Regions from separate parts of the Priestia flexa genome, predicted to be linked through region 1. Evidence: riboswitches for the same ligand, from Rfam matches in the RefSeq annotation. Region 1 holds a riboswitch; each other region holds the start of a gene.
The links. A riboswitch is a leader RNA that binds a small molecule or an ion and turns the genes downstream of it on or off. The one in region 1 is predicted to bind cyclic di-AMP.
Positions count from the first base shown of each region.

Region 2: it holds a riboswitch for cyclic di-AMP, as region 1 does, so the genes downstream of both, LZP85_RS01480 (glutamate/proton symporter GltT) here and LZP85_RS12155 (potassium channel family protein) in region 1, are expected to answer to the same signal.
Region 3: it holds a riboswitch for cyclic di-AMP, as region 1 does, so the genes downstream of both, LZP85_RS12670 (dicarboxylate/amino acid:cation symporter) here and LZP85_RS12155 (potassium channel family protein) in region 1, are expected to answer to the same signal.

Region 1 is NZ_CP090431.1:2,345,661-2,356,838, reverse strand. Features, by position in the region: gene LZP85_RS12185 (SpoIID/LytB domain-containing protein) at 1-883, shown strand, start outside; gene LZP85_RS12180 (sensor histidine kinase) at 907-2,283, opposite strand; gene LZP85_RS12175 (response regulator transcription factor) at 2,280-2,951, opposite strand; gene LZP85_RS12170 (S1C family serine protease) at 3,224-4,444, shown strand; gene LZP85_RS12165 (hypothetical protein) at 4,441-5,067, shown strand; gene LZP85_RS12160 (Lrp/AsnC family transcriptional regulator) at 5,537-5,992, opposite strand; cyclic di-AMP (ydaO/yuaA leader) riboswitch at 6,184-6,323, shown strand; gene LZP85_RS12155 (potassium channel family protein) at 6,456-7,115, shown strand; gene LZP85_RS12150 (TrkH family potassium uptake protein) at 7,119-8,444, shown strand; gene LZP85_RS12145 (S8 family peptidase) at 9,381-10,502, shown strand; gene LZP85_RS12140 (globin-coupled sensor protein) at 10,542-11,178, opposite strand, start outside.
Region 2 is NZ_CP090431.1:272,458-283,635, forward strand. Features, by position in the region: gene brnQ (branched-chain amino acid transport system II carrier protein) at 1-929, shown strand, start outside; gene LZP85_RS01475 (undecaprenyl-diphosphate phosphatase) at 1,079-1,903, shown strand; cyclic di-AMP (ydaO/yuaA leader) riboswitch at 2,075-2,221, shown strand; gene LZP85_RS01480 (glutamate/proton symporter GltT) at 2,318-3,598, shown strand; gene ytvI (sporulation integral membrane protein YtvI) at 3,835-4,866, shown strand; gene LZP85_RS01490 (DedA family protein) at 5,054-5,653, shown strand; gene LZP85_RS01495 (EcsC family protein) at 5,716-6,516, shown strand; gene LZP85_RS01500 (GntP family permease) at 6,605-8,053, opposite strand; gene LZP85_RS01505 (sigma-54 interaction domain-containing protein) at 8,370-9,782, shown strand; gene LZP85_RS01510 (hypothetical protein) at 9,949-11,178, shown strand, end outside.
Region 3 is NZ_CP090431.1:2,448,499-2,459,676, forward strand. Features, by position in the region: gene LZP85_RS12660 (CoA transferase subunit A) at 1-402, opposite strand, end outside; gene LZP85_RS12665 (aspartate aminotransferase family protein) at 395-1,759, opposite strand; gene LZP85_RS12670 (dicarboxylate/amino acid:cation symporter) at 1,961-3,187, opposite strand; cyclic di-AMP (ydaO/yuaA leader) riboswitch at 3,401-3,555, opposite strand; gene LZP85_RS12675 (response regulator transcription factor) at 4,127-4,828, shown strand; gene LZP85_RS12680 (sensor histidine kinase) at 4,825-5,826, shown strand; gene LZP85_RS12685 (ABC transporter ATP-binding protein) at 5,957-6,727, shown strand; gene LZP85_RS12690 (ABC transporter permease) at 6,702-8,612, shown strand; gene LZP85_RS12695 (NAD(P)/FAD-dependent oxidoreductase) at 8,646-10,115, opposite strand; gene LZP85_RS12700 (ATP-binding protein) at 10,314-11,178, opposite strand, start outside.

The DNA.
Region 1 (11,178 bases):
ATACAACCGTGAAGCAAAGCGTTTAGCAGGACCTGAACGCTATGATACAGCTGCAGAAATTGCAAGAGAAGGATGGACGACGGCTCGAACAGTTGTCATTGCAGCGGGAGGGAATTTCCCAGATGCGCTAGCAGGAGCTCCTCTTGCTGTTCAAGAAAATGCTCCGCTATTACTAACAACGGGTCATGAATTGCATCCAACTGTAAAAGAAGAGCTTCAGCGCTTGCAGCCTGAAAAAGTAATTGTGTTAGGAAGTTCAAGAGTTATTCGTGATTCAGTATTAGATGAAATTAAGCAATTAGGTGCTAAGGAAGTTCAGCGTTTAGGCGGAGCGGATCGCTTTGAGACGTCAGCGGCAATTGCTAAACAAATAAATTCTTCGAAAGTAATTGTAGTGAATGGACAAAACTTCCCAGATGCTTTATCAGTAGCTCCATATGCAGCGAAAGAAGGAATTCCAATTGTATTAACAAGACCAACTTCAATTCCTGCAGCTACAGCACAAGTGCTTGAAGGAAAAACAGAAGCAATTGTTATTGGTTCTGAACAAGTAGTTAACGAATCAGTTTACAATTCTCTTCCAGCTAACCGAGTGAGATATGCAGGAGAACATCGCTACGCCACAAATCAGAAGGTTGTGACGAACTTACTTGGCAATACAAAAAAAGCTTATGTAGCAGCGGGAACTAATTTTCCAGATGCACTAGCTGGATCAATTCTAGCTGGAAAACATGGTGTACCAGTTATCCTAACCGATGCAGATAAGCTGCCAGCAGGTACAGCTGATATCTTAAGTGGCTATAACGATTTTACAGTATTAGGTTCTAGTCGTGTAGTAAACGACTTTGTAGTTAATGAACTAGAAGAAATTGCAAATAAATAAACGGAAAAGCCGTGGCAAAAACGTCACGGCTTTGTTTGTGAAGCTGGAATGTGAATAGTAAAAGAAACGCCTTTATCTAGGTTTTGAACTGAGATTGTCGCATTATGCATAGTAACAATTCGCTTTACAATACTGAGTCCAATACCAAACTCTCCTTTTGAACCTTTTTCAAACGGTTCAAAAATAGTGGATAATACGCTCTCTTCGATAGGAGGTCCGTCATTTGCAATTCGACATTCTACAATATCTATCCCTTCACGAATTTTTCTGTGAACAAAGATAGAAATGGATGATTCAGCGTATCTAATCTGGTTTTCTAAAATGTTCTCAATAACTTTGGTCCACTGCTCTTTATCACCATCAATTGTCACTTTATCATCTCTAATATCCCATTGAATTTCAGTACGACTCCACCGCAGCCTTTCAACTACCTCGCAAATAAGTTCTGACAAAGAAAAAAGCTCATGGTCAACAGGGTGAGCTGATAGATAATCTAATTTTGTTAAATATAACAAGTCACGAATTTTCTTTTCTAATTTCTGTGATTCATCTTCAATGACTTGAACAGTATTTGGCAAATCTCCTTTTGGATAAATACCATCTTGTATGGATTGAGCGTAGCTTCTAATGACCATTACAGGTGTTTTCAAATCATGTGAGATATTTTGAAGAAGAGTTTGTTGTGCTTCTTCTTTTCGAATAAGTCGTTGTCGCATTTGTTCTATGGAAGAGCCCAATTTTCCAATTTCATCCGTGCGGTCTAACGTTACAGGCTCGTGCCATTCTTGTTCTGCAATTCTCTTAACATGTCTCTCAAGCGAGACAAGAGGACGACTTAAATATTTTGCGAGCCAAATAGAAGGGATCCAGCTTAAAAGAAAAACGATGGACATTACGACTAATAGCTGCTTAAATAAAGCGGAAGCCAAGGCATTTCGATACGTATCCCATGAAAACGATAATAAAAATGCAGGCTGGTCATTAATGATTACTTTACTAATTACATAAAATAACGTTCGGTTACCCAGGTCTTTTTCATACCTTTCGACAGTTGATTCCTGATCTTGAGCTAGCTCCTGTGCGTGTCTCAAAAAATCTTGAGGCAGAACGCGTGAAGATAGATAGGAAATATCGACATTTTCAGGTAATAAAATGTGGTCTACCGTACGGTTTCGTAAAGATGGCCCGTTTTCGTCATTGCTAAAATAATATTCGCCAGAGCGACTAGGCAACCCGTATTCTTTTAAAATATGTTGTTCGTTTTCAATGCTTGTATAAATCTCATCGGTGAAGAATTGTCTAAGTGCGCTCGGGAACAACGTAGCTAACAAAAGTGAGATAACTAGTAATATGCCTGAGATGACAAGCCAAATTTGAAAAGCAAGAGATCGGTTTTTCATGTGCTCATCATCCGATAACCATATCCATAAATGGTTTCAATTCGAGCATGTGGCAGTTTTTTTCGAACCCTGCGTACTAAATCATCCACCACTCGGTCTGAACCGAAGTAATCTTCACCCCATATAGAATCTAATAACTGCTCGCGTGAAAATGCTTGGCCTATGTCTTTAGATAATGTAACAAGAAAATCAAATTCTTTTGATGTTAAATCAATAGTCTGATTGTTTTCATATACAGTTCGTGTATGAAGGTCTAACGTATAGGGACCTATAGCAATTGTTGATTCGTGTTTTTGTTTTTGACCATACACAAGGTTTAAAAGTTTTTGAACACGAATAACGAGCTCACGAGGCAAGAATGGCTTGGATAAGTAGTCATCGCTTCCCATTTCAAGCCCTAATACTCGATCAATATCTGCATCTCTAGCAGAAATGAAAATCACAGGGATATCAGGGGTAGCAGACTTAATTTCACGAATGAGATGATAACCATCGATATCAGGAAGCATGATATCTAAAACCCAAAGACTAGGAGGGGTATGAATCATTGCTTTGGCATCTGTTCCATTTGAAAATGAAGTAACAGACCAGCCTTCTTTTTGTAAATAAAGAGTTAAAACTTCATTTAAGTTTTGTTCATCTTCGACTAAGTAAATTGTAAAGCTCACTTTATACACACTCCTCTTTCTATTCAAAGCTATTATACTATGTGTTTGGTAGCAGAAAAAATTTTTTCACAATTTCCCATATTCTTTTGATACTTATCCCAAACTTTTGTTTTATAGTGTAAATAACGAAAAACATAATTGAATGTAAAGGAGCCAATTATATGGAACCAAGAGACTTTAATCAAAATAACAATGATGGTGAATATAACAGTCAACCTAATAATGACCAAATGAAAGCTCAATACGATGCAGAATATCAACAAGAACCAGGTATGAAACAAGAATATCCAATTTATCGGTCTGAGCATGTAAGAGAAGAAAAATCTAAAAGAAGGTTTTTACCATTTCTTGCATCGTCCATTGCAGGTGCTGTATTAGGTGGAGGAATTGTATTATATAGCGCGCCTCAGCTAGGGTTCACAAATGATGGAAGCCAAACGAATACCGCATCTACTTCAACAAACGCTACAACTACAGCTGCTACAAAAACTATTAGCACCAATGTAAGTCAAGGAGACCTGGTATCCGTTGTAGATAAAGTTTCACCAGCCGTAGTAGGCGTAAACAATATCCAAGAGCGAACAAATCCCTTTTCAGGAGATACGCAAACAGCAGAATCTGGAACAGGTTCAGGCGTTATTTTTAAAAAAGATAATAACAAAGCGTATGTTGTAACAAACAACCACGTAATAGAAGGATCAAGTAAGGTAGAAGTTACGTTATCAAATGGGAAGAAAGAGGATGCCCAAATTGTAGGTGCGGATCCGCTAACCGATTTAGCTGTTTTAGAGATGGATGCTAAAAACGTAGAGGCAGTAGCTGAATTTGGTGATTCTACTTCACTCGTGGCTGGAGAACCGGTACTTGCCATTGGAAACCCCCTTGGTGAGCAGTTCTCAAGAACAGTCACACAAGGTATTGTAAGCGGCACGGAGAGAACGGTAAACATTACAACATCAGCTGGGGAATGGAACTTGGATGTTATTCAAACAGACGCAGCTATTAATCCAGGAAACAGCGGTGGAGCATTAATCAATGCTGCTGGTCAAGTAATTGGTATTAATAGTTTAAAGATTGCTGAAGACGGTGTAGAAGGAATCGGTTTTGCTATTCCAACTGCAGATGTTCAACCTATTATTGACAAGCTAATGAAAGATGGAAAAATTAATCGACCATATATGGGAGTGGGGCTACAGGATGTAGCAGGTTTATCAACTGCCATTAAAGAAAATGAGCTAGGCCTAACAGAAGATACTTCTGACGGTGTTGTGGTTACGACAGTTGAACCTTTTTCAGCTGCTTCAGAAGCTGGTCTACAATCAAAAGACATCATTGTAGGGATAGATGGTAAAGAAGTAAAAACATCCAGTGACTTGCGCAAGTATTTATACACGGAGCGTGCAATTGGAGATAAAGTAAAGCTTGACGTTTACAGAAACGGAAAAAAAATAAACCTTTCACTAACGTTGAAACAACAAGGCAACGATGAATGATATACACAGCACGGCAGCTATTTCTATTTTTAATCGCTGCCTTGTTGATTACTGGGTGTGTAAATGCTTCAGAAGAAGTTGTTTTTCCAACACTAAACAATGAACAGCCGTCTAATAAAGTGGTCGCTATATACAAAGGTGACCCTATTACAAGTGATGAACTTCGAGAATTTTTAGCCGTACAAGGCTTTCTAGATCCGGATGCTCCGGTGAACGATTCTTCTTATCGAAAAGATGCTCTTTATCAGCTTATTGTTGATAAGTACGTAGGGGAAGAAGCTGTCAATACTGATTGGGTGAACCAACAGTCAGAACAATTGTGGAATGAAATTGAACATTCCTATAGTCAAAAAATTAGAGAGCAAGCTTATGAAGAGCTAGACATTACAGAAGAAGTTGTAAAGAAGCACATTAAAGCTCATTTTCAATCGAAACAGTTCTTTCGAGACAAAATATCCGAAGAAGATGTAAAAGGCTACTTTGACAAAGCGGGATATAGCGCTGAATTTAAAACAGTTGAAGAAGCGAAAGAGCCAATCCTTCAAAAGCTTGTACAAAAAGCTATCAATAACTATGTTCAGGATGAATTAAAGAGACAGGTTAAGTACGTTCAAGTCTCTTGATTCACCTTTTATATAGATTACTGAGGTTGGGACATAAGTATTTCAGCTAATGATCTATCCGAACGATCAACAGTTGAATACTTTTGATCGTTCAGATATCTTTTGTTGAGACAGAATCATTTCGTTATGTCCCAGTCTCATTCTGTTTGTTCTTTTCATTGATGAAGCCCCCTTTTATCGTGATAGAGCAATATAAATGAAATGAATAAAAATAGAAATAGACAAATGTTTTTGTAAGTGATAAGATAGGGTTGTAAAATCTTTCATTATTCGGAAAATTCATTGTCCTTTCACCTTTTGGTTGAAAGGCATTTTTTTGTTTAATTCGCATACATAAAGATAAAGAAAATAAAATGACTAGTCTCCATTCATACTCCTCAGACGTGATGATACCATCACGTCTTTTTGCAATTAAATGTTAATATGTAAGGTTGCCTTATGAAAAGAATTGAAGTAGTCATAGTCTAACTTATTTTTCTTTTAAAAGATAATCGATAAAGCCGGGTTTCATTTCGACTTGAGAAATACCGATATGAGATACAGTATGTGCAAAAGGAGTAACTTCATCGATGAAATTTTCAAGTTCCTTAAGGTTTGGAAGCTGTAACTTTGTAATAAAGCAGGCTTTTCCAGCTATTCGTTCACAAAATAAAGCGTATGGATAAGTAGCGATAAATTGTTTAAAGCGACGATATTCACCGTTTTTAATTGTTGCCTCAACAAAACAAGAAATAGGAAGCCCTAATTTTTCACAATTAATAGTGACAGAGTATCCGCTAATAATACCAACTTGTTCCAAATTTCGAACCCGCTCAGCAACCGAAGGGGCTGATAGATTGACTAATTTTGAAAGTTCTCTCATGGAAAGTCGAGCGTTAGTAGTTAACTCCTTTAAAATATGTAAATCAATACGATCAATGTTCATCTATTCTCATCAGCTCTTTCATTTTTATATTCTATTATAGTGAAAAATGATAAAAATTTCTGCGTTTTGCCTTCTTATTTTTAGGGGGATTTTATTATTTAAAAAAGGTATTGACATACCAAAAATGTGGGAGTAAGATAAGGTGAAACTTTAAGTAATAACTTATTTTTCCATTTAAAGTAAGTCACAAATAGATGAAATCGCTGAATCCTAATAGGAGCGGAGGAACCACTTTTGCACACTTTGTGCTCGGGGTGAATCCTTTATAGGTAGGGTTACTCTCATAACCCGAATCCGACAGCTAACTTCGCAAGCGTTTTGAGGGGGAGATGGAATGTGTAAAAAACACAGGAGCCTTCCTGTGTTTTTTTTGTGTGGAAATTAATCGTTACAATAAGTAAGATCATAAAAAAAGAGCACAATAAAACAAGAGAGAAACCGGAATAGGAAAGGAAAGTTTGAAATGAAAAAGCAATTTGCGGTGTTAGGATTAGGGCGTTTTGGCGGCAGCCTTGTAGAAGAATTCATCAATCTAGATGTGGATGTTCTAGCGATTGACCGCAATCAAGAAGTTGTCAATAAGTACACAAATACAGCCACTTATGCAGTGCAAGTAAACGGTGTGGATGAAGCAAGCCTTAAAAGCCTTGGAATTCGAAATGTTGATCATGCAATCGTATCATTTGGAGACGATATTGAAGCGAGTGTATTGGTAACAATGTTACTGAAAGATATGGGTGTGAAGCAGGTGTGGGTAAAAGCAGTAAATTCATACCATCAAAAAGTACTTGAAAAAATTGGAGCCGATAAGGTCATTCACCCTGAGCGAGATATGGCGAAACGAATTGCGCATCACGTAGTTTCTGAAAAGATTATTGATTACATTGAACTTTCAAAGGACTATAGCATTGTAGAAATAATGGCTTCAAAAAAGATTCATAATAAAACATTATTTGATTTAAACATCCGTTCCAAGTATGGGTGTAATATTATTGGTTTTCAACGTGGAAATGGTGAAATGGTAATTTCACCAACAGCCCATGAAATTATCCATGAAGGTGACATGCTCATTGTTATTGGACATAATCGGGATATTAATCGCTTTGAGGAAGAAGGCGTATAATCAATGAGTTTAGCCAGAAGTATTAAGCTAACGCCCCCCCAATTATTAACATCAATCTTTGGAGGGGGAATTATTATTGGCGCATTACTTTTAATGCTTCCATTTTCTACAACGGAACCAATCTCTTGGATAGACGCCTTGTTTACCTCTACTTCAGCTATGACGGTAACGGGATTAGCCGTTGTAGATACAGGAACGCGCTTTACGGTATTTGGTCAGACGATTATTATGCTTCTGATACAGGTAGGTGGATTAGGGATCATGTCATTTGCCGTGCTGATCTTTATTATGCTCGGTAAAAAAATCGGTTTTAAAGAACGAATGATGGTCCAGCAAGCTTTAAACCAAACTAATATTGGTGGCGTCATTCTTCTAGTAAAGCGCCTTTTTATCTTCTCTTTTGTCATTGAGTTGATTGCACTGATTTTTTTAGCCATTCGGTGGGTACCAGAGTTCGGCTGGGAAAAAGGGTTATTTTTTAGCTTGTTTCATTCAATATCAGCATTTAATAATGCTGGGTTTGGCCTTTTATCTGATAGCTTAGTGCAGTATGCAGGAGATCCACTCATTAATATTACGATTTCATTATTATTTATTATTGGGGGAATCGGATTTACGGTACTGGCGGATTTATGGGAGAAAAAGTCTTACAAAAAGCTTAGCCTACATTCAAAATTAATGATTATTGGAACATTTATCATTAATACTGTGGCGATGCTGTTTATTTTTTTCTTAGAGTATGGAAACGCCAAAACGTTGGGAAGCTTAAGTCTTGGTGACAAGATGTGGACATCGTATTTTCAAGCGGTTAGTACGAGGACCGCTGGATTTAACTCTATTGACATAGCTAACTTGACGGATTCAACAGCTTTTTTAATGATCATTTTAATGTTTATTGGGGCAGGGAGTGCGTCTACTGGTGGAGGAATAAAGTTAACAACGTTTATTGTGATAACATTTGCCGTCCTTTCATTTATTCGAGGACGTGAAGATATTGTCTTATTAAAGCGCAGGTTAAGTACTGTATATGTTGTAAAAGCACTAGCTATTTCTATGATCGCAATTATGTTTGTGTTCTTCGCTACGTTTGCAATAAATATAACGGAACCGAACACGCCTTTTTTAAAGCTGATGTTTGAAGTTGTATCAGCATTTGGAACAGTTGGCTTATCCATGGGAGTAACGCCAGAGCTATCATACGTTGGACGTGTTATTATTATTTTTATCATGTTTTTAGGTAAGATAGGTCCGTTAACTTTAGCATTTTCTTTAGCTAAATCAAAACGTGAAAAAATTCGTTATCCAAATGAAGATGTATTGATTGGATAATAAAGAGACCGCATTCTTTGTTTTCATAGATAAACAAAGGATACGGTCTTCGTTTTAATTAAAACATAATAGTAGCGCCTAAAATTGTGGCGATCATTAAAAAGAATGTAACCATTAAGATTCCTGGTAATTTTGATTGATTGCGCATCCACTCAATCCCTCCTTTTCAATTATAGTCATGTTAAAGTGCCTTCTACCTATATAACGTATAAGTAATCAATTTAGATTCATTTTTTTAAAAATTTTTAATGAAACCGAGAGCCTGTCCAGACTTATTACGCTTTTGCAGATATTGAGTTTTAGAATCGAAAAAAGATACGGTCATAAGGCAGATTGGCGTGTTACTGTTTAATAAAAAAGGTATTAGAATCCACGTTTGTCCATTGCAAAAACTCTTGTAGTGAATATAGTAAAATAGGAAGTCATTATGATTTCCTTTCACATCATAACGCCCTCTAATAAAGACCCGATGCATGACAATTCCCCCAACTGTCTGGTTCGATCGGTATATGACCATGCTATTTGTATGGTCTTTTTTTACATGTTAGATTAAAAGAAATAAAGTCATATATATAATAATTATAAAGAACTAAAGAAGGGTAGGTCTTTACTATTGTTTTTAAAATTAAAGAATGTTTAGAAAATTACTATAATATTATTTTGTGATAGTGATATAATAATATGAATATTTTAAAGATATTTTTTTGTACTTACTAGTAAAATATACTCTTTAATTGTAAAAAAAATACTTTTTAAATGCCCTTAGATTTGCTCTTGTCAGCTTTTCTATACAGCCTATTAACCTATAGCCAAAAAGTTGTAAAAATAGATAATTAAAGGTAATAAATCCAACTTTCACTGGTAAAGTTAATGGATTGTCTCTGCTGCTACTAAACTACTAAAACTAGCAGTGGAAAATACGAAAGGGGCAATGATATGAAAAAGTATAGTTGGTTAAAGGTTGTAACATCGTTAGCAATTACGGCAGGGGTGTTAATACCATCTACTGGAGGAGCTTATGCAGCAACTGAAGAAAAAGAACAAGTGATTGTAGGATTTAAAAGTAGCGTAAATGAAAAAAGTATTACAAAAGCAAACGGTAAAGTGAAAAAGAAAATGAAAGAATTACCGATTGCCGTCGCAGAAATGACTCCAAGTGAGGTTGAAAAGCTTGAAAAAGATCCAAATGTAGCTTATGTAGAAGAAGATATTCGTATATCAGTAGCAGCTGATACGCAAGACTGGGGAATCTCTAAAGTGAAGGCTCCTACAAGTTGGTCAACTGGTTTAAGTGGACAAGGTGTAAAAGTGGCGGTAGTTGATACTGGAGTTGCAACAAATCATCCTGACTTAAAAGTAGCTGGAGGAGCTTCATTTGTATCATATACATCTTCTTATAATGATGATAATGGACACGGTACGCACGTAGCAGGGATTATCGGTGCTGAAAACAACGGTACAGGTACGATTGGTGTTGCATATAACGCAGATATTTACGGTGTAAAAGTACTTGAAAGCAGCGGTTCTGGAAGCCTTTCTAGTATCATCGCTGGAATTGACTGGTCTGTAGCAAACGACATGGACATTATTAACTTAAGCTTAGGAACGTCTGTAGGATCTACAGCATTAAAATCGGCAGTTGATCGAGCTTATCAAAGTGGAGCAGTTGTAGTAGCTGCTGCTGGAAATTCTGGAAACTCTGCTGGAACAGGAGATACGGTAAATTACCCAGCGAAATATGATTCAGTTATTGCTGTGGGAGCTACGGATCGTTATGATCGCCGTGCTTCATTCTCATCAACTGGCCCTACTGTTGAAATAGCAGCTCCTGGTGCGGCTATTCTAAGCACATACTTAAACGGTCAATATTCAACGTTAAGCGGTACATCAATGGCTAGCCCTTATGCAGCTGGTATCCTAGCCTTATACAAACAGAAATACCCATCATATTCAAATGCACAGTTACGTCAACTGTTAATCAACAAATCAATTGATTTAGGACCAGCTGGTCGTGACACGCACTTCGGATACGGATTATCACAAGCTGGTACTTTCTAATTTAGATAAGAACAAAGCAGAGCCTTGGCTCTGCTTTGTTTATACCTTTTCAGATAGTGTATAAAGCTCATCGGATGATGTAGCAATTTTATCAATACGATTTGTCAATTCTGAAATAATGGAAGATATTTTGTCTAGTTCTTTTTTTGTTAGAACGCTCTGCTGTTTATTTTCTGTTGTGACAGTTAAAACATTTGTGAAAAACGTTGTGATGTTATTCATATTTACCGTTGTGTCTTTTGTTAACCCCGCCACTTCATCTCCAATCTCAGCTACGCTTTTTATTTGTTTTTGAATATCTTTGATGAAAGTTGAAATGTTTGCGATTGATTTTTTTGTTTCCTCCGCCAGTTTACGAACCTCCTGAGCAACCACGGCAAATCCTTTTCCATGTTCCCCTGCTCGAGCTGATTCGATTGAAGCGTTTAAAGCAAGTAAGTTTGTTTGTTCAGCAATGGATGTTACAATCGCTACAATTTGTGTAATTTGCTTTGATGTATCTTCTAACGTTTTCATGCGTTGCTGAATGAGAGAAGTATTTTGCTGGATGCCATCAAGCATTGCTTGCTCTTGTTCGAGCTTGGTTTGGCTTTCAATTGCATCTTTGGAAACAATCTCAGCTAACTCTGAGCTTTTATTCGCAAATGACACAACATCCGCCGTTTGGCTGCTTATT
Region 2 (11,178 bases), 1.9 Mb from region 1:
CTTTAAAGCCTTCAAAGCTTGTTGACCGCTTTGGGAAAGTATTAACGCCAGTTTTATTAGTTCTTATTTCACTTATTTTTATTCGTGCCCTTTCTTATCCTTTTGAGCCGGCTGGTCAACCTGCAGGTAACTATGTGACAAAAGCATTTGCTACTGGATTTACCGATGGTTATGCGACCATGGATACAATTGCTGCGCTAAACTTTGGAATTGTCATTGCAATGGCTTTGAAGCAAAAAGGAATGACTAGTACGAAAAGTATTATGTCATCATCTATTCGTGCAGGAGTAATTGCAGGAACGTTGCTAGCTATTATTTATCTTATGCTGGCATATTTAGGATCTGTTAGTCATGCCAATGCAGCAAATGGAGCAATAACGTTAACGAACATTGTATTTACGCTTTTTGGACCGTTCGGAGCTGTTCTATTAGGAGTTGTATTTACGCTAGCGTGTTTAACAACTTCTGTTGGATTATTAACCTCATGCAGTCAGTATTTTGAGCAATTAGTACCGAAAGTATCATATAAGGTTTGGGTTAGTACAATTGCCGTATTTAGTTTACTTGTTGCAAACTTAGGATTAACCATGATTCTAAAAATTTCAGTTCCAGTTTTAACAGCTATTTACCCTGTTGCTATTATGCTAATTGTTCTATCATTAACGAATTCTTTAATCAAAGGAAAGCAAGGTGTATATGCTTTATCTATTTTATTCGTTGGAATTGTAAGCGTAACGGACGCTTGTCTTCAGTCAGGGTTAAACTTAGGTGCTTGGGGGGGACTTGTAAAGACTTTGCCATTGTATAACACAGGATTTGGTTGGTTAGTACCAGCAATCGCTGGGGCTATGGGCGGTTATCTTCTTAGCTTATATAATCTAAAAGGTAAAGTAGTTCACTCAAAACAAGTTAAATCATATAGTAAATAAGATTGTCCATAAAAAAAGCCCAGTTTGGGCTTTTTTTGTTCTTCAAATAAAGATTGTGTTTTTATCAGCAAACAATTATGATAAAAAGCGAATATTCACGTTTGCTATGAAGATGAAAAAATTATGTAATCTTGAAAGGTAGAGTAAAAATGTGGGAAATTATTGTTGCGATTATTTTAGGAATTGTAGAAGGTCTAACTGAATTTGCGCCTGTATCATCGACCGGACACATGATTATTGTAGATGATTTATGGCTGAATTCAAAAGAACTATTTTCACCAGAGGTTGCTAATACATTTAAGATTGTCATTCAATTAGGCTCGATCCTAGCCGTTGTTGTTTTGTTTAGAAATCGTTTTATTAATCTATTAGGGTTAAATCGTAAAAATGAGAAATATGAACAGGTAACAAATCGATTAAAACTTTCTCAAGTTATCGTTGGTTTGCTTCCGGCAGCTGTATTAGGATTCTTATTTGAAGATTTTATTGACAAGCATTTGTTCTCGTTGAACACGGTGTTAGTCAGCTTAATTGCAGGAGCAATTTTAATGATTATTGCAGACCGCTTTGCTTCAAGAATTCCAAAAACAGAAACGGTAGATCAAATGACCTATCGTCAAGCCATTGGTGTTGGATTGTTTCAGTGTATCGCTCTATGGCCAGGATTTTCGCGTTCTGGTGCTACCATTTCAGGTGGGGTACTTTTAGGCATGAGTCACCGAGCAGCTTCTGATTTTACTTTTATTATGGCTGTTCCTATCATGGCAGGAGCTAGTGGGTTATCATTAATCAAAAACTGGCAGTATTTCACGATTGATGCATTGCCTTTTTTCATTGCCGGCTTTATTAGTGCTTTTATTGTAGCGCTTGTTTCCATTCGCTTTTTCTTAAAATTAATTAATCGAATAAAATTGGTACCTTTTGCTATTTATCGTATTGTATTAGCAGTTGCTATTTATCTTGTATTCTTTTAAGAATGATAAAACAGCCTTGGTTACATTTAGAACCAAGGCTGTTTTATATTTTGGCATTTATATAGTTAAAAAGTTTTGAGTCATAAAAATAAATTGACAAGCTTTCGAAAAACAGATAAATTATTCTTATTGAATAAAACATTAATTCTGTATAATATTTTAGAAAAATAATTTAATAAGAAGCTTAATCTAAATTAGAGCGGGGGAACCACAAATTTGGTATATCATATGCCTTGGGGTGAATCTTTCCTGAGTGAAAGTAGGGTACTCTCAAACCCGAATCCGACAGTTAACCTCGTCTGCTTATTGAGAGAAAGAACATTGTCTTTTTGTCGACCATTCTTTCTTTTAGAATGGTCTTTTTTTAATTTTCAGAAAAAATAAAATCGCTTTACAACAGAGAGGAGAGCACATATGAAAAAATTGCGGTTTGGCATGGCAACACAAATTTTTGTTGGTTTAATTTTAGGTATTCTAGTTGGTGTTATTTGGTTTAATGATCCAAGAGTAGCAACGTATTTACAGCCGCTGGGCGACTTATTCTTACGCCTGATTAAAATGATTGTTATTCCAATTGTTATCTCAAGCTTAATTGTTGGTATTGCGGGCGCTGGTAACGGCAAGCAAGTAGGCCGATTAGGTGCTAAGACTATCATTTACTTTGAAGTCATCACAACGTTTGCAATCATTATAGGTGTTTTATTGGCTAATGCTTTCCAACCAGGTGTAGGAGTGGACATTGAATCTGCACAAAAGACTGATATTAACCAGTACGTAGAGACAAGTGAAGAACAAAGTGAGAAATCCGTTGCAGAAACGTTCCTTCATATTGTTCCAACGAACTTCTTCCAATCATTAGTGGAAGGTGACATGTTAGCCATCATCTTTTTCTCCGTGTTATTTGGATTAGGTGTAGCAGCTATTGGGGATCGTGGAAAGCCTGTTTTACAATTTTTTGATGGCGTTTCTCATGCGATGTTCCATGTTGTTAACATGGTGATGAAAGTTGCTCCTATCGGGGTCTTTGCTCTCATTGGTGTAACTGTTTCTAAGTTTGGTTTAGAATCATTAATGTCTCTAGCGAAACTTGTTATTCTAGTTCACGCTGGTTTACTGTTCTTCTTAATTGTGGTTTTAGGAGCGGTTGCGAAATGGGCTGGTGTAAATATCTTTACATTAATGCGTTATTTAAAAGATGAATTGCTGTTAGCATATAGTACATCAAGTTCAGAAACGGTATTACCGCGTATTATGGGCAAATTAGAAAAAATGGGATGTCCAAAAGCTATTGTATCGTTTGTTATCCCAATTGGTTATACGTTTAACTTAGATGGATCTGTGCTGTATCAAGCAATTGCCGCTATTTTCTTGGCACAGGTTTATGGAATTGACTTAACAATTGTCGAACAGCTAACGCTAATCCTAGTGCTTATGATTACTTCAAAAGGGATGGCAGCCGTTCCAGGAACATCATTTGTTGTATTATTAGCAACGTTAGGTACGATTGGAATTCCAGCCGAAGGTCTTGCATTCATTGCCGGTGTGGACCGAATTATGGATATGGCTCGTACAGTTGTAAACTTAATGGGTAACACAATTGCAGGAATTGTTATGTCTAAGTCTGAAGGCAAGTACAATCCTATAAAAGCTAATGAAGTGATGAAACAGTCGAGAGAGGCAAAAGTAGCTAGCTAATGTATCTTCTAATCTCGTAACAATGCTTAATGCATAAGGCTACTTACCGGTTCTATTTTTATGAACAGGTAAGTAGCTTTTTTGATAATTTTTTGATTAGTTCTTTATTAATAAAGAAATTAAACCTATAATTATAGTAGGTAACAACAGATATGTTTTTAAATAAACAAGCTGAGCGTGCTCTAGTATGTGGCATGTGAGTGAATTTAGGAAGAAAGCGTGGGAGGCATTTACATATGTGGAAGAAGCGCATAGCAATTATTGTATCGATTATTGCAGCTTGTTTTTTAATTCCTTATAGCTTACCAATTGTCTTTGCATTATTAACAGCAATTGTTCTAGAAGGTCTTATTCAAAAGTTGCAGCATTCTTTGAAGTTTAGTCGAATCTATGCTGTATTAGTAGCGTTTTTATTATATGTTGTATCCATAACATTAATTGGTTTCTTTATTATTCGTACAATTGTAACGCAAGTAGTGGCTCTCTCAAAAGTTACGCCTTCTTTTGTAAAAGAGCTTTATGAAACAACAATTTATCCTAACATTATTAAGTGGAAGTATTATTCAAACGCTCTTCCTACAGAAGTCATTTCATCCATTGAAAACGCAATCGAAAGCACCATTAATTCATTGGATACACTATTAAAAGGAACCGTTGAGTTAATTATTAGCTTTGCTGCAACCGTTCCAGGCTTCTTGCTAGAATTTCTGATTTATTTAGTTGCTTTAGTATTCATTAGCTTAGAGCTACCGAACATAAAAGAAAAAGTAAAATCGTTTTTAACAGATGAAACGAAATATAAAACAAAGATTGTTATTACGCAATTAATGCAAGCAGGTGTTGGCTTCATTAAAGCTCAGATTGTATTGAGTCTTTTAACATTTGTGATGGCTTATGTTGGGCTATGGCTATTAAATGTTCCGTACACGGCTTTATTGAGTCTTTTAATCGTTATCGTTGATATTCTACCAATTCTAGGAACAGGTTCCGTTCTAGTTCCATGGGGAATATTTGCTTTAACTCAAGGTCAAGACTCGTTGGCAATTGGTCTATTTATTTTATTTGGGGTGATTACCGTCGTTCGAAGAGTTGTAGAACCAAAAGTTTTTTCAACAAACATGGGAATTTCTCCTTTAGCTGCGTTAATTAGCCTGTATATTGGATTTAAATTGCTAGGGTTTGTGGGGCTGTTTTTAGGTCCAGCTCTTGTCATCTTATATGATGCGCTTCGAAAAGTTGGCGTCATCCAAATTAACTTTAAAATTTAGGCACTAGTAATCTAGTGCTTTTTTTGTTGGGATTTTTTACAGAACGACTCGTTAATTCGTTAGATTGACAGCATTCGTTCTTTTTTTACTTTTCAATTAAAGGGGATTAATATACAATTATGACTTGTGAAGCTTTAAAATATCACGTTTTGTTATAGAGCAGTAAGTTAACTAAGGAGGAAGTCGTTTGTTAGAAACAATTGTTTTATCACTAGTAGAAGCGCTTAAGCAACTTTCGTATTTCGGCGTTATCTTAGCGCTAACGTTTGAATTTGTCCCAGCAGAGCTAGTCTTACCACTCGTAGGATATTGGGTATATCAAGGTGACATGAACCTTTATTTAGCTATTTTAGCAGGAACAGTTGGAGGCGTGTTTGGACCATTAACACTTTATGCTCTTGGTCGCTATGGTGGGCGTCCACTTGTCTTAAAATATGGAAAGTATTTTCTAGTAAAAGAAAAGGAAATCGATGCAGCAGATCGATTTTTTAATAAATATGGGGCAGGAGTAGCCTTTTTTGGTCGCTTTATTCCTGGAGTACGTACAGCCATCTCGCTTCCTTGCGGAATGGCAAAAATGAACGTTTGGCAATTTTCTATTTACACGTTTGTAGCGATGTTACCAATTACGGCTCTTTACGTATATCTGGGTTATAAGTTAGGCCCAAAATGGGAAGATGTTGGACCTATTGTATCTCAATATATGCAGCCGATTGGAATTGGACTATTAGTTATCATTATTATTTTCTTTACGTTTAAATATGTGAAAAAGAAACAAAAAGCATAAGGGAAAAGAGAGCGTCCAGCAAATTAGTTGTCTGGGCGCTTTATGTAGAAAGGGGAAAGCATATGGAAACGACTGAACAGCTGGCTAAAGAATTAAAGAAGATTGAAAAGTGGGAAAAAAGTCAAAAGGGACTATTCTTTTGGGAAAAGCTGCTTCGCTTACCTTTTGCAGCGCTTGATAAAGTCACGCCTAGGTTTATCCACGAAAAAATAGAAAAGCTTCTTGACGAGGTTGCTAAGTACATTGATAACGGAGGCCAATATTTAGCTAATACTTCCGCTACGTTAGAAAAAGCATCTAAACGCTTAAAAGAAAAAGATTTAACATTAACGGATATTCAGCAGTTATCTATTCAAGAAATGGATGAGTTAGCAAATGCCTTTGTGGAGGCACGTCAAAAAAATGCTAAAATTCAAGGTGCTACGACTGGAATTGGTGGTATCTTCACGCTGGCTATTGATGTACCGTTTGTACTAGGGCTAACTTTAAAAACGCTACAAGAAGTAGCTGTTTCCTATGGATACGACCCGACAAAACAAGAAGAGCGTGTGTTTATGGTAAAGTGCATGCAGTTCTCATCCTCTGACATTGTAGGTAAGCGAGCAATTTTAGAAGAGCTATCAGAAGGGAAGCGAGAACAAAGCTTATCGCAGCTTCAAGGTTGGAGAGAGGTATTTACGACTTATCGAGATAACTGGGGATGGAAAAAACTTTTTCAAATGATTCCTATAGCAGGTATGATCTTCGGTGCTTATGTAAATAAGCAGGCGATTGGAGACATTGGAGAAATAGGGACGATGCTTTATCGTAAACGCCGCATCTTAGAACGATTAGAACAAGAAAAGAATTTACAAGAGTCATAATAAGACATTTCCTGCGAAATAACATTATTTCTAGGGAAATATGTCGATAAAAAAGCATCCTTGCTACTAAGAAAGGATGCTTTTTACCTTAAACAATACCGAAGAAAGTGTAAAGTGCAATGATGACAAAAACCGCTAGCGTTTTAATGATCGTAATTGCAAAAATATCTCGATATGCTTGACGGTGAGTCAAACCTGTTACTGCAAGAAGCGTAATAACAGCACCGTTATGTGGAAGTGTATCCATACCGCCTGATGCCATCGAAATAACGCGGTGCATCACTTCAGGTGGTATATTAAACTGATTAATTGCCGCTAAATACTTTTCTGACATAGCGCTTAATGCAATTCCCATACCGCCTGATGCAGAACCAGTTATACCAGCCAATGTTGTTGTAGTCACAGCACCGTTAACAAGTGGATTTGTAAATGTCTCGGAAATTCCTTTACTAATAACACCAAAGCCTGGAAGAGCAGCAATAACGCCTCCAAAACCATATTCAGCACCCGTGTTCATAGAAGCTAACAATGCCCCGCTGATACTGGTGTTAAGACCTGCTTGAAAGTTTACTTTTACCTTTTTCCAATCATACAGTAGTGTCGCAATAATCCCTACTACTAGAGCCATTTGAACTGACCAAATAGCAAGTACAGATGAAAGCTCAACTTTTCCAAAGGAGTCAAGACCAATGGCAGTAAAATCAAAGCCATTTGGATACCAAACAGGCAAAGCCATTGTAAATACTTTATTCATAACACCTACTAAAATGAGTGGTACAAACGCTAAGATTTGACGAGGCAAGGTTGGTTTTTCACTTTTCGTACTTGTTTCTTCTTCTCCTGTTGTTACATCATTTTCTAGCTTCTCAGCTGCAGCTGCAGTTTCGTGGTCAAAGCCGTAGTATCCTTCACCAGCAGCTTCTGCTTTTTTACGACGAGCTTCTAAATACTTCATCCCTACAAGTAAGACGAAAATGGCTCCAATAATACCGAGCATCGGTGCAGCATAAATATCAGTTTTGAAGAAAGTAGTTGGAATAACGTTTTGAATCTGTGGAGTACCTGGTAAAGCATCCATTGTAAACGTAAAGGCACCTAATGCAATCGTTCCTGGAATAAGCCTTTTAGGAATATTGGCTTCTCGAAATAGATTAGCTGCAAATGGATAGATAGCAAAAACAACAACAAATAAGCTAACTCCACTATAAGTTAGAATCGCTCCCATGATGACAATAGCTAAAATTGCACGCTTTGCACCAACAACTTGTACAATTGTTTTAGCAATCGTTTCAGCCAACCCTGACATTTCAACGACTTTACCAAAAATAGCCCCTAGTAAGAAAACGGGAAAATAAAGCTTGATAAATCCTACCATCTTTTCCATAAAAATATTTGAAAAGAAAGGTAATACATAGCTTGGCTCAGTTAGCACAACAGCAAAAAGTGCACAGATCGGTGCAAATAAAATAACTGAAAATCCGCGATATGCGACAAACATTAAAAGACTAAGTGATAAAAGGATAATAACTAGTTCCATTTCAAATCCCCCCCATAGCGTTCTTTACTTTATTAAATCGATATAATCCTCCTTTTATAAAAAATAATGTAAGCGTTTACTTAACGAAATATATTTGCAAGATTCGTGCCAACTTCTAAAAATCAGACAATAATAAACAAAGTCTGGATATTTGAATAGAAATATAGAGAAGTATAATTTTTATTTCCGAAAAACCGGAATATGAGAGATGTTTACTTCCGCAAATCCGGAAAAAATCCGTTTTTCCGGAATGAAAACAATTGTACAAGGAGAGTTTGGTATAATAGATAGTAGAAGCGTGTACATAGGAGGAGCGATGATGGCTAATAAAAATCGAATTCCTGATAAATGGTTTGAAGAGATTTTAAATGTAGCAACAGAATGGATCGTTGTAGTAAATGTTCAGGGGGAAATCCTTTATATAAATAAAGCTTACTGTGAGTTTTTACATACGACTGTTGAACAAGCAATTGGACGCTCTGTTCAAGAAGTGATTGAAAACTCAAGAATGCATATTGTGACTCAAACAGGCCAAGCAGAAGTAGCTAGCATTCATTTTATTAAAGGGAATGAGATGATTGCAAATAGATATCCTTTATATGTAGACAATGAATTAGTTGGAGCTGTGGGAACGGTAATGTTTCGGAATGCTAAAGATTGGCTAGCTTATTCTGAAAAAATACAGCCTCTATTAGAAGAATTAAATTATTATAAGAAAAAACTTGAGCACGAATCGGAAAGTAAATATAGTTTTCAAGATCTTATTGGAGATAATGAAAGGTTTCTCTTGGCTAAACAGTTAGCTGAAAGAGTGGCCAACAGTAAATCTGCTGTTTTGTTATTAGGAGAATCTGGGACTGGGAAAGAATTATTTGCTCACGCAATTCACCAAGCGAGTTCGCGGTGCTTCTTTCCGCTTGTTCGAGTCAACTGTGCATCTATTCCTCAGCAACTTTTAGAATCTGAACTGTTTGGGTATGAAGAAGGTGCGTTTACAGGTGCTCGTAGAGGAGGGAAAAAAGGGAAATTTGAGCTAGCTCATAGAGGTACAATCTTTTTAGATGAAGTAGGTGATATGCCTCTTCAAATGCAAAGCAAGCTGCTGCGTGTGGTACAAGAGAAAGAGCTAGAACGAGTTGGGGGTCAAAAAACCATCGATATTGATGTGCGAATTATTGCCGCTACCCATCGAAATTTAGAAGAAATGGTGGAAAAGGGTGAGTTTCGAGAAGATTTATATTATCGCTTGAATGTTATTAAAGTTGATATCCCACCTCTTCGTGAGCGAAAAGAAGATTTACCTGAAATTGCTTATGTGCTGTTAAAAAAACTAGAGCGGCACTTTCATCGCCCTAATCTCAAATTATCAAACGAGGTGTTACAGCAGTTACAAAAGCATTCGTGGCCTGGCAATATACGTGAATTAGAAAATGTATTGGAGAGAGCTGTTAATATTTTAGATGGTCAAACTATTCTCTTATCTCATTTACCTTTATATCTTCAAGACCTTGAAGGAGGCAATCAAGATATAAAAAAAGAAAGCAAAGGCTTAGTGATGACAGAAAAGGATGAGGTCCCATCACTAAAGGACGTGGTGGCACAAGCCGAAAAAGAAGCAATCATAAAAGCTTTAAAAAGTACGAATGGAAACAAACAGCAAGCAGCTAAGCTCTTAGAAATTGGTAAAACAAGCTTTTATGATAAATGTAAGCGATATGGAATTGATTAAAAGCATGATGCGCATAAATCATCATGCTTGTTTTGTTTAAAGCAAAAAAGTACTTTTATTTCGTTAGTTATTTACCATTGAGAGAAAGTAGTTTTACACATAAAATAAAACTAACAAAAAAAGTAATGGAATAGATTGTATACGCTTACAAGAGGGTGGTAAGAAAATGGCTGTAAAACAATATTTGAACTTTGAAGTTATCAAATCACCAACCATGCATGTTCTATTAGATGAAACAAATGAAGATGGTATTCATTTGGTAAAAGTAAAGGTGAAAAATAATCATGCGACTGCAGGGGCAAAACTATCGTTAGAATGGACAAATCCATGCACGGATATTCATGGCTATTGGCTATTCAATCAGTCTCGTATACGTTTTGATGACCAGGATATGAGAAAGCTACCGTACCTTAATAGCTTTTATAATGATCAAGGTGAAAATCGGTATAGCGTAACCTGTTCAGATACATCAAGGTATGTTGCTCTTTTTATGGCCTTTGATCAAGCAAAAATGACAATGAACTTTAGCCTTCAGGTGGAGATACCTTTAAATAATGCAGAATACGAGTGCGAAATTCGCATCGACACACGAGATATTCCATATGAACAGTCTCTAGTAGAGTTAAAAGAATGGCATGAACACAAAGGAAATGTGTTTGCTCACTTTTCGAAAAAACATGTATCTTCTCCCACTTATGTATGTACAGGTGCGTTTCCTTCAGAAATCCAAGAAATTGAAGAAAATGTCTATATAGCTAAGCAGCTTGGTTTTGAACGAATCGTTGCTGAAGTCTCGTATGAAGTAGTAAAAGATTTGTTAGAGGATAGGGAACATGATGCTTCAATTCAAAAACATATTGGGCACATTCATCAAATGGAGCTGGACTACACATTGTCTGTTTATCTCACAAATGAGCAGTTTAGCGCGAGGAGGCTACATATCTTAACACATATGCAGCAGCTCTTAGATAAGTGGAAGTTTGACCGAATAGAGCTTCGAGTACAAGCGAGTTCTGATTGTGACGACACGGAACATATGGTTTATCGTTTATTAAAGCATATTACTAGCCTTCAAAAAGGGGTTCAAGTTTTAGAAGTTGGCTGTTTTATGGTTGATAAGCAATCGCTTCACTATAGTTTTCCCTCTTCTTTCATGATGGGTGATCGAGCGGTAGAACGATTACACATAAAAAATTTGCGGTATTTGTATCCAAATCAATCAATTCAATCACCTATTATTCAATGGCACGAAAATGAAAGTGCAGAAAATGCCTCACTCTATTTAATTAACACATTATTTGCAGTTCCGCATGTTAGTATTAACTTAAAGCACTTAAGCTATGAACACTCTCAGCTATTATCTTATTGGATTACATTTTGGAAGAATCATAGCAAC
Region 3 (11,178 bases), 100 kb from region 1:
AATTACGTCAGTTTCAATCCCCACATCAATTAATACCCCACCGATGCCCACTCCGGCTGCTCGAATTCTCTCAACAAGCGTTCCTTGAGGAGAAAATTCTACTTCTAGTATTCCATCGTTCATCTGTTTACCAGCAACCGGATTCGAACCAATGTGCGAAGCAATGAGCTTTTTAATTCGCTGTTCACATACAAGCTTTCCTACACCAATGGTTGGGAAACCTGCATCATTACAAATAAGCGTTAACCCGTTAACATCACTTTTTAAAATTTCTTCAATTACAGTAGGAGCTGTACCTACCCCTCCAAACCCTCCAAACATGATTGTCATATCATTTTGAACATAGCTCATAACATCTGTGCTTTTAATCATTTTATGAAACCTATTTTGAAGATTATTCATTTTTCTCTTCCTCTCCCCCCAGTTCTTTTTCAATCTCAACCATCGTCACAGTTAATAATCCCACCAGCTCATCAATTTCGTGTGACGTAATAGTATATGGAGGTGAAATAATAATTCCGTCTCCTTCTACTCCATCTTCTCCAGCTTGAGATGGGTATAATAAAAGGCCTTTATCTTGAGCTTTTTGAATAACCCTAGACGTTAATTCAAACGATGAAGGAAATGAAGCTTTAGAATTCAGGTTTTGAACAAGCTCTAATCCTAGCAATAACCCTTTCCCTCGTATATCTCCGATAATGTTTACTTGCTGTTGCAAGCTCTTAAGCTTCGCATATAAATATGCTCCCTTACTCTCCACTGCTTCTATTAAAGAATGATTCTGTATATAATCCAGCACGGCCAACGCAACGGCTGAAGAAAGCGGATTTGCACTTAATGTATGCCCACTCATAATGAGATTAGATCCATTTAATACGGGCGCTAGTACGCTTTTAGTAGCAACTGTTGCTGCAATTGGAGTATATCCAGCACTTAAACCTTTACCAAGAGTCAAAAGATCCGGCTTGGCTTTCCAATGTTCATAAGCAAAAACTTTTCCTGTACGCCCCATCCCCGTCATTACTTCATCTACAATCCATAAAACATCATATTTATCGCAAATCTCTCGAATTCGCTCGTAATATCCATCAGGTGGCGTTATAGCTGCTCCAGCTGCTCCAATGATAGGCTCCGTAATAAAAGCAGCAATTTGCTCGCTTCCTGTACGCTTAATGACTCTTTCGAGTTCGTTTGCGCACGCTAAATCACAGGATGGATACGTTTTTTCAAATGGACATCGATAGCAATAAGGTGGTGAAACAGAAGGGTATTCTTCTAGTAAAGGTACAAATCTTTTTCTTCTACCCGCATGCCCTGACATGGACAAAGCACCAATCGTAATGCCGTGATAACTCATCCATCTTGATAATACTTTTATTTTTTGAGGCTTCCCTTTTTCCTGCCAATGCTGAATAGCCATTTTCATTGCGGTTTCTGTTGCTTCTGTCCCGCTATTAACAAAAAACACAAACTGAAAATGATGATTGCTCAGTTCACAGAGCCGTGCTGCTAAGCTTTCAGCAGGTTCACTTGTAAACTGAGAGCGATAGACAAACGCAACTTTTTTTGCTTGGTCATTCATTTTATCAATAATCTCTTGAACACCATGTCCAACGTTTGCCGTCACGGCACCAGATGATCCATCTAAATATTTTTTGCCTTCCACGTCATACAAATAAACTCCCGTTCCGTGAGAAATCGTAGGATACCAAGCGTTTAACAGTGGTTTGATCAAGTTCGATAAAGACTTATCATTCATCGCGATTCCTCCTTGTCAGCAGACTTCTATTAGATTCTATGCCATATGGACACTGTTTTTGCTAAGTAAAAAGGATTGTTTTCACTAAAACAGAAAAAGGCTCACTCCTTACGTTTAAACGTAAAGAGTGAGCCTTTTTATCGTATCAAAAATCCTTTGTTTGTCATTCTCCAGTCATCCCCTACTGGTTAATGCATTACATTAAGCTCCTGCTTTTTCAGCTCTTCTTGCTTCAGACTCGGCAACAATTACTGCACACGCAGCATCCCCTGTAATGTTAACCGATGTACGAATCATATCAAGCAAGCGGTCAATACCGATGATTAATGCGATACCTTCTACTGGTAAGCCAACTGCTGAAAGTACCATCGCTAACATGATAAGTCCAACACCTGGAACACCCGCTGTTCCAATACTTGCAAGAACTGCTGTTACAACAACTGTAATTAGTGCACTGAATGATAAATCTACTCCGTACACCTGAGCGATGAAAACAGTTGCTACCCCTTGCATAATTGCTGTTCCATCCATGTTAATTGTTGCACCTAATGGCTGAACAAAACTACTGATGGATTCCGGTACACGAAGATTTTTCTGAGCTACGTTCATTGCAATTGGCAACGTCGCATTACTGCTTGATGTACTAAAACCAACAGTCATAGCTGGTGCAAAGCCTTTAAAGAACTCAATTGGGTTGCGCTTTGCTAACAGCGCTATAGATCCACCGTACGTTAAGATAGCGTGAACAAATAGCGCAAGCACAACTACTGACATGTAAAGCCCCATTGCTTTAATCGCTCCCCATCCTTGGCTACCAACCGCAGTTGCGATTAAACCAAACGTACCGTATGGAGCAAACTTCATCACTAAGTTTACAAGGTACATCATAAGCTCATTACCTTGATCGATAATGTTATATAGTCCTTTTGCTTTATTACCTAACATCGTAATTCCAAATCCAATAAAGATTGAGAATACGATAATTTGAAGCATGTTTCCTTCAGTCATTGCTAGAACTGGGTTAGTAGGAATCATGTTTAGTAATGTTTCACCTACAGGAGGTGCTTCTTGTGCTTCAAAGGAAGCATTTGCTGTGTCGAATGTTCCAACTGTGCCTGGCTTAATAATAAATGCTAAGATAATAGCAATTGTAATAGCAATTGTTGTCGTAATTAAAAAGTAACCAATTGTTTTACCGCCGATGCGGCCAAGTTTCTTCGGATCTCCCAAACCTGCAACGCCAAGTACAATTGAGAAAAAGACAATCGGTACAACAAGCATCTTAATAAGATTTAAAAAGATTTGCCCAAGCGGCGTAAATAAATATTTATCTAGTGTTGTAAACGTCCCTGGTGAAAACGTATTTAACAAGACACCTACAACAGCACCAATAATTAGTGCAATGATAATCTTTGTTGATAGTTTCATTGATGAACCCCCTCATATAAACAAATTATATTATTAATTTAATAACTACCAAGATTAACAGGTTGAATATTCCAAAAAGAATAACTACTTTTAATTTATATTATTTTTGAAATTTTCAGAATAGAACGAGCTCCAGCTGCTTTTTTTTAAAATCATCGAAAAAAGTGTACAAAAAAAACCATGAGAGCCCTCTCTGGTTTTCAAACCTTCCATGTACTCTCCCACAAAATGCTGACGAGGTTAGCTGTCGGATTCGGGTATGTGAGTTACCCTACTTAACTATTAAGTTAAGATTCACCCCTAGTGCTTGTCTGCACAAATTTGGGTCCCCCGCTTTCTTTCAATCTGAAATTAAGCAACTGTTATTTTGATGTAATAGTTTTAAACTGCAATAACTTACTTCTTTATTAAAATTCATTTCCTATCACTTTGTCAAGATAATATACAAAAAAAATTCAAAATACTGTCGTTTTTTTTATTTTCATGTCACATTTTCTCACATTTTATGTATATTTTATATTCGTATTTATGTTCGTTATAAACTAAACTATTCTTTACCAAACGACATTCCAACTTAAAATAGCACCTCATACCAATAACAACTAACAAATTGTATAGTAATACTAAACACATAAAGAAGAAATCCATTTTATAACATTTAAAACAAAATAATTAATATTCATTAAATATTATTTTTATACAATAATTGTAAGCATTATCATTTTTATATTCATATTTTATACTGGTTTAATGTATATCTGTAAATCTTTTTTTCTGAATTTCACCATAATTAAGTTTAGCTAATTTAAACTTTACTTTTTTGGCGAGCAATTTCATAAATTACATTTTTTTCTAAAATCCATTTCAATCTCCCCTCTCTTTTTGATAAACTATAAAGAACAATATATTGATTTTTATCTATAGAGGAGAGCCCTAACCATGTTTACCGTCTTAATTGTAGAAGATGATCAAAAAATTGCTTCTTTATTAAAAGAACATCTTGAAAAATATAATTTACTCGTACATATCGTTACGTCATTTACAGATGTACTTGATGATTTTCAAAAGCACCACCCTAACCTTGTCTTATTGGATGTGAATTTACCAAAATATGATGGCTTTTATTGGTGCAGACAAATCCGTACTCTTTCCACTTGCCCTATCATTTTCATCTCAGCACGCGATGGAAAAATGGACCAAGTGATGGCGTTAGAAAGTGGAGCAGATGATTATTTAACCAAGCCTTTTGACTACGATGTCGCGATTGCCAAGGTAAATAGCCAACTACGACGCGCATACGGGTCCTATGCACCTACTAACCAGGAGCGAATTGTAGAGCACGCCGGCTTAACTTTATATCCTGAAAGGTTACTATTACGCTACCAAAGCAAAGAAGTTGAGCTTAGCCAAACAGAAAGCAAGCTCATTGAAACATTGTTAGATAAAGCAGAAAGAGTTGTTAGCAGAGATCGATTACTCGAAAAAATTTGGGACGACCAGCTTTTTGTTGATGATAATACTCTAAATGTCTACATGACGCGTACGCGTAAAAAACTAGGGGATGTTGGTATCGAAAAAGCGATTGAAACAATTAGAGGTACAGGCTATATGCTGCGGATTCAAGAGGAAAATAAAGCATGAAGCTGTTTTTTAAAGAACATCTTCCTCTTACATTTTTTTATCTTATCCAATTGGGTTTAGTATGTACGATTTTTGCGTTAGATGGTTTTCGAGACATTTTTACTGTTCTTTATGCTATTTTAATCAGCACCGTTATCTACATCACTTATTTATGCTATCGCTACTATACAAACAAAACATTTTATAAACACCTGTCAAATCCCTTACATAAGTCAGAAGACAGCATATTGTCTGAGGAGGAGTCCCCGCTTTCAGAAGCGTTAAAAGAACTGCTGGAGAGTCAATTTCGAAGCTTTCATAATGAAATGTATCACTATCAAAATAAGCTTAATCAACATATTACATTTATGAATCAGTGGGTTCATCAAATGAAAACTCCTGTATCTGTTATTCACCTTATGATTCAAAATGAAGATGAACCTATCTTTATGAGCATTCAAGATGAAATGGATCGAATTCAAAAAGGATTAGAGACTGTATTATATACATCGAGATTGAATGATTTCACTCATGATTTTCAAGCGGAAAGTGTTTCTCTACATAAAGTTGTAACTAGCCTTATTTCGAGTTATAAACGCTTTTTTATTCGAAACCGCGTATTTCCAACAGTTAACGTTCCGCCCCAGTACATCGTCGCTTCTGATGAAAAGTGGATTCACTTTGCCTGTTCACAGCTTATTACTAATGCCGTCCGCTATTCTGCTGGAATTAATCAAAGCATCACCATTTCAGCATTTGAAAGAGGTAGACAGGTTATATTAGAAGTAAAAGATCAAGGAATAGGTATTCCATCACAAGACCTAAAGCGGGTGTTCGATCCCTATTTCACTGGAGAAAACGGTCGGAAATATCAAGAATCTACAGGGATGGGGCTCTATCTCGTAAAAGAAATTTGTAAACAGCTCCACCATCAGATAGAGCTTGAATCAAAAGAAGGACAAGGAACTACCATACGCTTAATTTTTCAACAAAATATCGCTCGTACCCAAGAAGGCTAATATATAGATTAGCCTTCTCTTGCTTTCTTACAAAAGTGTAAGATTCCTGTAAGCTTAGTACATGGCACGTTAGATCAAATTTCAATAAGATAGGGCTATAAAGAAAAAACATTTACAAAGGAGTTTGACTATGCCTATTTTACAAGTCAATAACTTAACAAAAGTATATGAAGGAAACGTTTCTTACAAAGCCTTAGAAGGCGTTAACTTTTCAATTGAAAAAGGAGAATTTGTTGGCATTATGGGGCCGTCCGGAAGCGGGAAAACAACCCTGCTCAATATGGTTTCTACCATTGATTCACCGACGGCTGGAGAAGTAATCATTAACAACCGCAATCCTCATCAACTTAAGAAAAAAGAGATTGCACTTTTTAGACGCCGCGAGCTCGGTTTTGTCTTCCAATACTTTAATTTATTAGATACATTAACTGTTGAAGAAAATATTATTTTACCGCTTGCTTTAGACAAAGTAAAAAGCTCCGAAATGGCCAAGAGAGTAGCTGCTATTACTAGTAAACTCGGCATTGAACATATCTTAAAAAAGCGCACGTACGAAATTTCAGGCGGACAAATGCAACGAGCCGCCATTGCCCGAGCAATTATCCACCATCCACAGCTTATCTTGGCTGATGAGCCAACTGGAAACTTAGATTCCAAAGCATCTAAAGATGTGATGGAAACCCTGCAGCATTTAAATGAACAAGAACGCGCAACGATGATGATGGTTACTCATGATGCGCACGCAGCTAGCTATTGCAATCGCGTAATTTTCATTAAAGATGGACAGCTTTATAACGAAATTTACCGCGGAAATAATCGTCAAGCTTTTTATCAGCAAATTATTGATATGCTATCAGTTTTAGGAGGAGACGCACATGAGCTTTCGACAACTCGCATTTAAAAACGTGATGCGTAATAAGCGTACGTATGCAGCTTACTTTTTAAGCAGCGCCTTTTCTGTAGCCGTTTTTTTTCTTTATGCAATGTTTATTTTTCATCCTGGGGTCACAGAAGGTGTAACAAAAGAAATGGCAAAAAAGGGCATGACGGCGGCTGAATATATTATCTATGTATTTTCGTTTTTCTTCGTCCTGTATTCTGTCAGCGCATTTTTAAAGTCTCGCAAGCGTGAATTTGGAATTTTTATTATGCATGGAATGTCTAAACGTCAGCTAAACACCATGATTTTTTTAGAAAACATGATCATTGGTTTTTCAGCCATCATTACGGGAATTCTTGTTGGAATGCTTCTCGGCAAGCTCTACTTAATGGTTGGATCTTACGTTATTGGCATGGAAAAACCCCTTTCGTTTTTAGTTCCTTGGGAAGCACTCGCCTTAACAATAGCTGCATTTACCGTTTTATTTCTTGTTATTTCATTTTTCACAAGCTTTTTTGTACGCACAAACAAACTGTTAGATTTGTTTCAGTCTACATCAAAACCAAAGCCTGAACCTAAAACCTCTATTATTTTATCATTACTGGCTGCTGGTTTATTAATTGGCGGCTATTACTTAGCGTGGACAGCAAACATGTATAATATTGGCTATCGCTTTTTTATCGTTATCCTTATGACGATTGTGGGAACTTATTTTTTCTATACGCAGCTAAGTGTTTTCTTATTAAAAATGTTCAAGAAAAACAAGCGCTTTTACTGGAATCATACTCGTCTTATTACCATTTCAGATTTAGCTTACAGAATGAAAGATAACGCTCGTATGTTTTTCATGGTAACAATCGTATCAACCGTTGCTTTTTGTGCAATTGGAACCTTATCGGCGATGGGAGGCTCAAAAAAGCTATTCGACGAACGTGCTCAAATTCCCGTTGTCTATCAATCATCGGATCAAAACCCGAACGAAAAAGCACAGGTACAAGCCATTCGAGATGATTTTAATAAAAACGACTTATCGTATAATGAAATCAAAGTAACGTTAATCGAACAAACAGGAAAAGAAACGAATAAAAAAGTTGAGCTTATCTCCTTGTCTGATTATAATGCGATGGCTATTGCAGCTCGTGAAAAACCACTTAAGTTAAAAGAAAATGAAGGTCATTATGTCAGCACAGTCACTTATAATACGTTTTTAGATGAAAAGATGAAACCCATTACTTTAAGTGAAAGCAATCTAACATTCAACGTAGCAAAAATTATTGATGCACCTTACTTTTCTTCTGGAATGATCGGCTATGATTTGTACGTCATTCCAAATGAGCTTTATAAACAAATTAAAAACCCTACGTCAACAACTCACTATTACGGATTTGTAACTAAAGATTGGGTCGAAACAAAAGACATTGGCTTAAGTTTATATAACGGAGAAGACGGCATTTATACTGGGAATTATACGAGTGATCCAGCTTTCTATTTCTCATCAGCTGGATATGATTACAATATGATGATGGAAATGTATCGCACTGCTCTTTTCGTGGCACTTTTAGTCGGCTGTGTCTTCTTCATTGCAGCAGGAAGCTTTTTATACTTCCGTTTGTATACAGACCTTGACTATGATAAGCGCCAGTATCAAATGATTGCAAAAGTTGGTTTAACTAAGTCTGAGCTCAATAAAATTATTACGCCTCAGCTTGTTTTATTATTTTTTGTTCCCATTCTTGTAGCGTTTGTACACAGCGTGTTTGCGTTTAAAGCTCTTCAAGGCTTATTTGAATTCTCAGTTGTTAAGGAAACTGCAGTCGTTCTGCTTGGATTTGGAGCTGTTCAGGTAGTGTATTTCTTATTCATTCGCTTCCGTTATTTAAAACATATTAAAAAAGCTATTATGTAAATAAAAAAAGCGGACCTATGCGTCCGCTTTTTCTTATACCATTGCTGGCTGTTCTTTTCTTTTTTCATCTTTTAATTTCTCAACAATATCTCGTGCCACCCATACGCCACAAGCACTTGCCTGAGCTAATCCTCGCGTGATGCCGGCTCCGTCTCCTCCAACATATAAGCCTGAAATCTCTGTTTCAAAGCGATCCGTTAGTTTTGGACGTGCAGAGTAAAACTTCGCTTCTACTCCGTAAAAAAGCGTGTGTTCAGAAGCTAAGCCTGGCGTTACATGATCTAATGCTTCCGTCATTTCAATTAGACTCTTCATTGTGTTGTAAGGAAGAACAAGCCCAAGATCTCCTGGGACTGCTTCTTTTAACGTTGGCTCTAAGAAACCTTCTTTAATACGAGCTGGTGTGGAGCGACGACCTTTTAGAATATCACCGTACTTCTGTACAACTAATCCCCCATTTGATAGCATATTTGCTAACCTTGATACTTCATGTGCATATTCATTTGGTTGATCAAACGGTTCTGAGAATTTATGAGATACAAGCAGCGCAAAGTTCGTATTCTTACTTCCAAGCTTCGGGTCTTTATAAGCGTGGCCGTTTGCAAGCATGATTCCAGAATGATTCTCAACAACTACATGTCCTGAGGGGTTGCTACAGAACGTTCTTACTCGCGTACCAACTGATGTATTATAAATGAATTTACCTTCGTATAGATGCTTATTAATCTCTTCCATTACGATATCTGAAGTCTCAACACGAACGCCAATATCAACTTGGTTGTTAATCATTTTTAATCGACGTTTTTTTAATAAGTCAGTCATCCATTTTGAACCATCTCGCCCTGGAGATACTACCACTTTATCAGCAGTTAGCATTTCCCCATTTTTAAGCTCAATTCCGCGTACAATGTGCTTCCCATCAATTTTCTCTGTAACAAAATCAGCAACTTCTGTTTTATACTGCATGTCGATGCGTTCTTTTAAATATTCATAAATGCTTTTCAAAATTTCTAAATTTTGTTCCGTCCCTAAGTGACGAACTTGCGCACGCAGTAGTTTTAAGCCTGCTGCGTAGCCCCGTTTTTCAATTTCACGTACTTTATCAGTTAACGGGTCTGTAATCGAATCTGTTGCCCCGTGCTTTAAGTTAATTTCATCTACGTATTTAATTAAATCTACCACCTGTGATTCAGGGAGATAATCCGTCATCCATCCCCCAAATTCACTTGTAATATTGAATTTCCCATCTGAATATGCGCCTGCTCCACCAAATCCATTGGTAATTGAACAAGCGGGCAAACAGCCTGCAAAATCTTTTTTATTATTCGCCGGCGGACATTTCACAATTTTTTTCTGAAGAATCGGACAATTCCTTCGGTAAATATCGTGTCCTTTATCAATTAACAACACTTTTGCTTCAGGTAGTTTTAGCGTTAATTCATAACAAGTAAAAATTCCAGCTGGGCCTGCTCCTACAACAATTACATCATAGTTTTGATTCATCAATACATTCCCCCGTTAACCTTTTTATTTTTCATCAACCGTTTTTTATTTATTATTCGGTTATCTTCTAGCCATTTGATACTATATCAGACAAAAACGCTTACGTCAACAATAAACACGAACGTTATAAAAAAATAAAAATATAACATTCGCCTTTTACGCACGAATAAAAAAACCAGCGAATAAATAGTACTGCTACTATACATTCACTGGCTCTTTTACATGCGGAATCGCAATTTCAACTTTTGTGCCCACTCCTATTTGACTTGTAAATGAAATATGCCCCTGATGTTGTTCAATAATTTGATAGCTAACCATTAGCCCTAAACCCGTTCCCGTTTGCTTTGTAGAATAGAACGGTTCTCCTAAACGAGCTAATGATTGTTCGTCTATTCCGCAACCCTGATCTTCAATTGTTACTACGCCATATCCATTTCGTTTTTCTGTTCTAACCGTTACCACGCCTTTATCCATCGATTCCAATGAATTTTGAATAAGATTTATGAATACTTGCTTTAATGCATTTTCTTCACAGAGAATTTCAATATCCCCTTCGAGAAAGCTTTTGATTTCACTATTCTTATAGTTTGCATGAGTAGTAAGCAATAACGTTACATGACTTAAAATTTGGTGAAGGCTCTTTTTCTTAAAAGGATGCTCACTTTTAGGTTTTGCTAACGTTAAAAATTCTTGGATAATTGATTCAACGCGATTCAGCTCTTCTAGCATAATATCATGATAGGATTTATTATATTGCTGAGATGCATTTAATAGCTGCACAAACCCTTTAACTGCAGTCAATGGATTTCTTATTTCATGCGCTACGCCCGCTGCTAGCTTGCTCACCATCATGAGTTTTTCAGATTTACTTGCCATTTCATCATACTTCTTCCGATCCGTTACATCACGAATAATATACTGAATAGCATCCTCGCCTTTAAATTTAATTTTCGTTGCGGAAGATTCAATACTCACAACTCCACGCTTAGTCAATAACTTCACTTCTGCACGAGGACGAATAGACATTCCTTTCATCAGCTGATTCATTCGTTTTTTAACGATT